3 regions of the Alkalihalobacillus pseudalcaliphilus genome follow, and region 3 is predicted to be linked to each of the others. Evidence: riboswitches for the same ligand, from Rfam matches in the RefSeq annotation. Region 3 holds a riboswitch; each other region holds the start of a gene.
The links. A riboswitch is a leader RNA that binds a small molecule or an ion and turns the genes downstream of it on or off. The one in region 3 is predicted to bind cobalamin.
Positions count from the first base shown of each region.

Region 1: linked by a shared signal. The riboswitch ahead of PQ479_RS16860 (hypothetical protein) and the one ahead of metE (5-methyltetrahydropteroyltriglutamate--homocysteine S-methyltransferase) in region 3 are both predicted to bind cobalamin.
Region 2: linked by a shared signal. The riboswitch ahead of PQ479_RS01345 (FecCD family ABC transporter permease) and the one ahead of metE (5-methyltetrahydropteroyltriglutamate--homocysteine S-methyltransferase) in region 3 are both predicted to bind cobalamin.

Region 1 is NZ_JAQQWS010000009.1:125,079-127,348, forward strand. Features, by position in the region: gene PQ479_RS16855 (ABC transporter substrate-binding protein) at 1-318, opposite strand, end outside; gene PQ479_RS16860 (hypothetical protein) at 315-863, opposite strand; cobalamin riboswitch at 1,045-1,225, opposite strand; gene PQ479_RS16865 (nuclease-related domain-containing protein) at 1,343-2,270, shown strand, end outside.
Region 2 is NZ_JAQQWS010000001.1:272,377-274,646, reverse strand. Features, by position in the region: gene PQ479_RS01350 (heme ABC transporter ATP-binding protein) at 1-74, opposite strand, end outside; gene PQ479_RS01345 (FecCD family ABC transporter permease) at 79-1,110, opposite strand; cobalamin riboswitch at 1,303-1,426, opposite strand; gene PQ479_RS01340 (ATP-binding protein) at 1,491-2,270, opposite strand, start outside.
Region 3 is NZ_JAQQWS010000004.1:236,765-239,034, forward strand. Features, by position in the region: gene metE (5-methyltetrahydropteroyltriglutamate--homocysteine S-methyltransferase) at 1-1,068, opposite strand, end outside; cobalamin riboswitch at 1,190-1,376, opposite strand; gene PQ479_RS11165 (GNAT family N-acetyltransferase) at 1,516-2,004, opposite strand; gene PQ479_RS11170 (hypothetical protein) at 2,117-2,270, shown strand, end outside.

The DNA of each region.
Region 1 (2,270 bases), on a different contig from region 3:
GACCTGCTCAATCTCTAACACCTCTTCAGGGTAGTTATCAACCGTCGTAACACCAACTACCTTCTCACCAACACCTAAAGCAAATAAAATTTCAGTCATACTGGGTTGTAACGAAATAACTCGTTCTGGCACTTCTTCAAACGTAAACTCTGTACCGGCATCATCAGTTACCGTATAAGGACCCTCTTCCTCCGTCAAATCCTCTGTTTGGTTATCATCATTCGCTTGTCCCGGACTTTCCTCACTTGCCTGATCTCCGCAACCTGCCAACATTAAAAATATTAATAAGCCACTTATTCCTTTTAACCATATATTCATCTTGTTCTCTCCTTTTTCACTCTCGGTTTATATGATTTACTCTCAAACGTAATCTCTTCGACTTCCAACTGTTGATTAGCATACACCGCCATCACAAAAAACACATTGGCTAACAGATGCGTATAATCAAATAAAATTTTGTCTACTTCGCGTTCTAAACTTACTTTATGTAAGGCTCGGACAGATTTTTTTGCTTCACTCCTGCAAACATGTAAGGCACAGGCTGCATCTGATCCTTGCGGTAATAAAAACTGTTGAATTTTTTCCTCAACAAAGGATACATAAAAATCATATTTTCCACTTAAATGTTCTAAGTCACTTTGCTCAATCGCCCGCTCACCTCTAACAGATCCATTCAAATGGTACGTCATGGGGATAAGCTCCATTAAATCTTCATATAAAATGTGGAGCTGCTGATGTTTTTGAACGACACTTGCTGCCTGTCCAATTCGAGTCGTCAACGAATCGGTACGAATTTCAAAATCAACGGTTGAGGCTGACTCCCGCATATACGGATAACATAGATAACGCATATCTTTTTTCATTTTTTCACCTCCAATATTGTCACACTTGTGAATAGAGATGGTCGTTCGGAAATAATTGCGTAAGAAGGTGATAAATCAACACAAAAAAAACGCCCGAGAGACTTGTCGGACGGTTGCTTAAATATCTCTATCAACATAGATTTACCCAATATCACCGTACAATCCTCTTTATTCCGAAGAGCCTATACGTTCAAGTTAGGCAGGTATCCTGGCTTATGCTTCCATTTACTCTAAGACCTTCCCATCCAAATGGACAGTGGTATCCTTATTTCATCAGCATTTACAGTTGCGGAAACAGCTTCGGGTTCACACCGAATTCCCTTTTCACTCAACGAACGAGCACCTAACTCTACGAATATATTCATTTGAATGTAGTGTAACATAGTTTTGCTATAGATACATGAATATTTCCACTTTTTGCTTGTGTGCAATGGCAAGCTAACGATAAAATCAATGTAAGGAAAAAAGGAGTGATGCGAATGAAAAGAAGACGTCCCCTGCCTACTGACCTGCAAGTTGGGAGCATATTAGCACAAAGAAATTTTCCACTTTCACCAAAAGAAACAGAAAAGCTGTCCCACGCCGAAAAAGGTTATCTAGGAGAAGTGAATTTTGACAACTGGCTTTTAGAAGATTTACCTGACAATTGGTATGTGTTACACGATTTATGGCTTACAGCAAAAGACTCCACCCTACAAATTGATTCCCTCGTCATTACCCCCAAGGACATTTTTCTATTTGAGGTTAAAAACTATTCCGGCTCCTATTTCCTCGAGGGCGATCGCCTCTTAACCGAATCGCAGTATGAAATCAAGAACCCTCACATCCAATTAAAAAGAACCGAAACCTTATTACGACAGCTTTTATTGAACCAATTTGGCAAAGCAACTCCTACAATTAAGTCCTATGTTTGTTTTATTAACCCCGATTTTTATCTTTATAATGCACCCTTGAACGCCCCACATTTTCTTTTTTGTAGCTTACTTAAGAAATTCAAAAAGAACATGGTAAAAGAACACAGTCAATCCTTTAATAAAAATAGAAATATATGTGATTTTCTATTGAACAGTCAGCTTATTAAAAGTCCTTTTAAACCTACATTCGAATACAATATTAATCATCTCACTAAAGGTATTGTTTGTTATAACTGTAACGAGGTTTTTACTCCACATGTAAGAAAAGCAAGATATCTATTTTGCCCAGAATGTAATTTTCAAGAGAATTGGAGTTCTGCTATTGTTAGGGCCGTTGAGGAGTATATGATACTCTTTCCCGAAAAAAAGATCACATCTCGAGAGATAGCAACTTGGTGTGCAGTACCGAGCTCACGTTCAATTAGATTTGTATTAAAAAAGTTTTATAGAAAAAATGAAAATTTTGGCAACACTTATTACACAAAAATAACCG
Region 2 (2,270 bases), on a different contig from region 3:
TTAACCGAAAATGATATATTTTTTAAAATATCTTTACCGTTGATTTGGATGTGAATATCTTGTACGTCTAACATTTTCTCACCCCACTTTCTTTTGTTGCTTTATTAATATTAAACCAAAAACGGGGGCCCCTATCATCGCCGTAATGACACCAATTGGTAATTCGGAAGGAGAGATGATGGTTCTAGCTACTATATCCGCAAGGGCTAAAAAGCCTGCACCGACAAACATAGAGAGTGGCAATAAAATTCGATGGTTACTTCCCCAAATTAATCTCGTCATATGAGGTATAACTAATCCTACAAATCCAATGGTTCCACTTACAGCAACTGCACTGCCCGTTAAAATAGTAGCAGCACCAAGTATCACATATTTCCGTACACGTACATTGACCCCTAATTGACGGGCCGTTTCTTCACCAAAAGCTAAGGCGTTTAGTTCTTGACGATTAAACAACAACATGATAAAAGCAATTATAAATAACGGTAGTGCTAACCAAACATATGCCCAACCTCGCATCGCAAGGCTTCCTAGTAGCCACCCTATAATTTGCCTTAGTTCATCCCCAGTCAAAGCAATCATTAAAGAGATAAAAGCACCTAAAAACGAACTAAATATAATGCCTGTTAAAATAATTGTTTCACTCGACATAGAGCGCTGGACCATTTTTGAAAAGCTAATCACAAACAATAATGTAAAAAACGAACTAATAATACTAATAAACGGTAGTGTAAAAAAACCTAATCCAGGTATCGTCACTCCAAAAAAAAGCACAAATACTGCACCTAAAGCTCCACCTGAAGACACCCCAAGCGTATAGGGATCAGCGAGTGGGTTTTTTAATAATCCTTGAAAAGCGGCACCAGCTAAGGCTAGACTAGCACCAACAATCATTGAAAGTAGTACACGTGGCAACCGAATTTGCACAACGATATTCACAATACTCGTTTCAGCTTGGTGTTCAAAAGGACTATAAGGAATCTCAGCAATTAAAATTTGAATCACGGTCCAAAAAGGTATATCCACACTTCCCCTACTAATAGACCAAATAAAAATAAAAAAACATAAAAGTATTAAAAGAAAATATGTAAGGCTTTGGTATTGAAAAATATGTTGACGAACGAAACGAAGCAAATAAACCCGCTCCTCCAATAAATGATTGGTATTAAAATGAGTCAATTAAGACACTATGTTCCTGGCTTAACAAAAAAGCATTCCGAAAAAGGAATGCTTTCCACCCATAGTGAAGCCCTGCTTCAAATGACAGAGCTTCATTCTAATGATCCCCTTTAACCTCGAAGGTTCAAACAATATCAGTAGGCAAGTAATCTGACTTATGCTTTGATATAAAGCAAACACAGTGGCGGGACCGTGCTGGAATCTAACCAGCTTCCTTTTTAAATAGACCTAATGATTTTCTATATGATCTTTCTTTTGATTATACATGAAACATAAAGACGATAGTATCTCAATTTTCATGAGCCTTTTTCCTACAACGGAAGTTTAAAAGAGAAAGTAGTACCTTCATTTACTTTGCTATGCACCGTAATCTTCCCTTTATGCGAATCAATGATATTTTTGGCAATGGCCAATCCAAGACCTGTTCCACCTTTGGCTCGTGTTCTCGCTTTATCTGCTTTGTAAAAACGTTCAAACACATAAGGTAAATCTTGTTCACTAATACCAGAGCCGTTATCAATTACATCAAATATGAATTCTTCTTGTTCAACACTTACTTTGACAATGACTTGTCCGAATTCCTGTGTATGTCGAATCGCATTATGAATTAAATTGGTTAATACTTGTTCAATTCGATCTTGATCAAAATAAGCATCTGGTAACTTTTCCTTAACATCTAGCTTCAGAGCAATGTGATGGTCTTTAGCTAAACCTTTAAACTTACGAACAATTTTCTCCATATAAGGTATTAAAGGAATCTTTTCTTTTACTAATTCAGTATAACCCGCTTCCATACGCGCAATATCCAATAACTCATTAACCAATCGGCCCATTCTTAATGATTCATCATAAATGATCCGAGCAAGCTCTTTTTTCTCTTCATGGCTTTCCGCTATATCATCAATAATCGCTTCACTATACCCTTGCAGCATTGAAATCGGCGTTCTTAATTCGTGTGATACATTCGCAATGAAATCTTTACGAAGCTTATCATGTTGACGTTCTTCCGTCATATCCCGAATTACTGCAACGGCTCCTCTGATTTGTTCGTGGTCATATAAAGGCGTCATAACAAGGGCAAAATATCGCCC
Region 3 (2,270 bases):
TTGAAGCTTCTCATCAGCAAAAGCTAATGCAATTTGTACAAGCTCATCAAGATTATGTTCAGCTTTTTTTGTTACCGGAACATGTAAGAGGCTTGAAGAAGGCTGGAGCCAAATATTCGCGGTAGGAGAAACAGAAAGGATTTCTGAAAAGCTGCTTTCTACCACGGATAAGTTCGCTCTCCAAATATTTCTACCATCAATAATTCCAGCACCCAACACTTTATTGGATGGGAAGCCGTGCTTTTGGAGGGAGGATAGGTTTTCGTCCTTACCGTGAACAAAATCAAGCCCAATTCCTGCTACAGGAAGTTGAATGACCTTTTCATAATGACTGACAGCATCAAAGTATGTTTGTACCATGACATTGATGGATGTTCGTTCATTTAAGTAATGATACGTAGATGAAACTAAATCTATTTCTTGTTCACTAATACTTGTAACGAGGGAAGGTTCATCGATTTGAACCCACTCACAACCAGCCTGTTCAAGTTGTTGTAAAACCTCTACATAGAGCGGTAATAAGGATTCAAGGTGTTTAGAAAAATCAGTTTGCTCATAACCTTTTGAAAGTTTAAGGAATGTAAAAGGACCAATTAATACAGGCTTACCTGTGATCCCTAATTCATTCTGAGCTTCTTGATAGGCTTCGAGTGGTTTGTTGTATTGTAATTTCGGCGTTTGTCCTTCCCATTCAGGAACGATATAGTGATAATTCGTATTAAACCATTTTGTCATTTCACTAGCTGGAGCAGCATCATTCCCACGAGCGATATCAAAATAGCCAGTTAATGTATGGTTTTGATAGCTTTCCTGGAAACGTTTTGGGATTAGACCAAACATGACAGCATGATCGAGAACATGGTCGTAAAAAGTGAAATCACCAACCGGTATATAGTCAATGCCTGCTTCTTTTTGTTTTTTGAGGCCAATTAGTCGTTGTTCCTTTAAGTTGGCAAGCAGTTGTGGTTCGTCTATTTTTTTTGACCAAAATGCTTCCAACGCTTTCTTCCATTCACGTTTCTCTCCGATTCTTGGATAACCAAGATTACTTGTGCGTATATCTCCCATTCAAATACCTCCAGATTCATTTTAAAATAATAAAAAAGGATATTTTTACCAATAATAGTGGGTAAAAATATCCTGTCATACTGTTGATATTTTTAACACCTCCCTATCTCCCGTAGGTTGAGCAGTGTTGTTAGACTAGGCAGGTCTCCTGGCTATGGCGTCTTTGCTTTTTCTCTCTTCCCAGTTCATAACCAGTGATTACAAGAAAAGCTCTTCCATTACAGTGGCGGGACCGCTTCGGTTTTTCACCGAATTCCCTTTTAAACGTAAACTAAAAATGCTTACGTACCTAATCCCCACTTTTCAAATTTGTATTTACTTTAACGAAGTAAGGAAAGATTGTCAATATCCAGTTTTGACTTAATTAATAGAATAGTCAGCTAATATAAGGCTTTTTGTGTGAAAAATAAAGATTTAAAACAACGTTAAAGTCAAAGCGGGACTAACTCACTTCACAGGTTTCCACTCAAATAAGTAAAATTCTTCTAATATTTTTGCTAAATGAAATCCATGCTTTTCGTAAAAAGGGCGTAAAAATGGACTGAATCGTGCACAATCCAAACGTAAAATTTTATTGGTTGCTTGGGCTTGTTCTTTGGCATAAGTAACTAGTTGGGAACCGATATGTTGCCCTTTTTTAGTAATAGGTACGATGACACGATGAAGATAATAAGCGTCTACATCAGTATGGTCGGGCCATAAATCAAAGTCCCACTGATCCCCCTCCATTAGTACGAGAGCTCCTTGTAATTCCTGCTGTTGATCTAAAAAAACATATAAATGTCCTTGTTCAAAATCATGATTAAGAATCGCTGTGTTTTCTTTATTTAAATAAAAGGCCCATTGGGATAGCTCCTTCTTTTTTAAATCAACAGCTCGTTCGTAAATCCATTCTTTTATAATCGGTAAATCACTTTTAATAGCTTGACGGAACATGTTATGACCTCCTTTATGATCATTACTAGTATAGAGGTCGGAGAAGAAAATGGATAGACTTGAATTTTTTTAGAATGTTCGAGATAATAATGGAAGAAAGTAGGTGGAGCAGATGGCAAAATCATCAGCCAAAAAAAAACGAGAAAAACAAATACGTGAAGGTAAGAGAAACCCTTTGAATGGGCGGAGCCCTTTTGTTCAACTTGATTTAAGAACACGTAAAACAAAGACAAAGAAAGAGCAACTATATAAGTGCAAGCATAAGA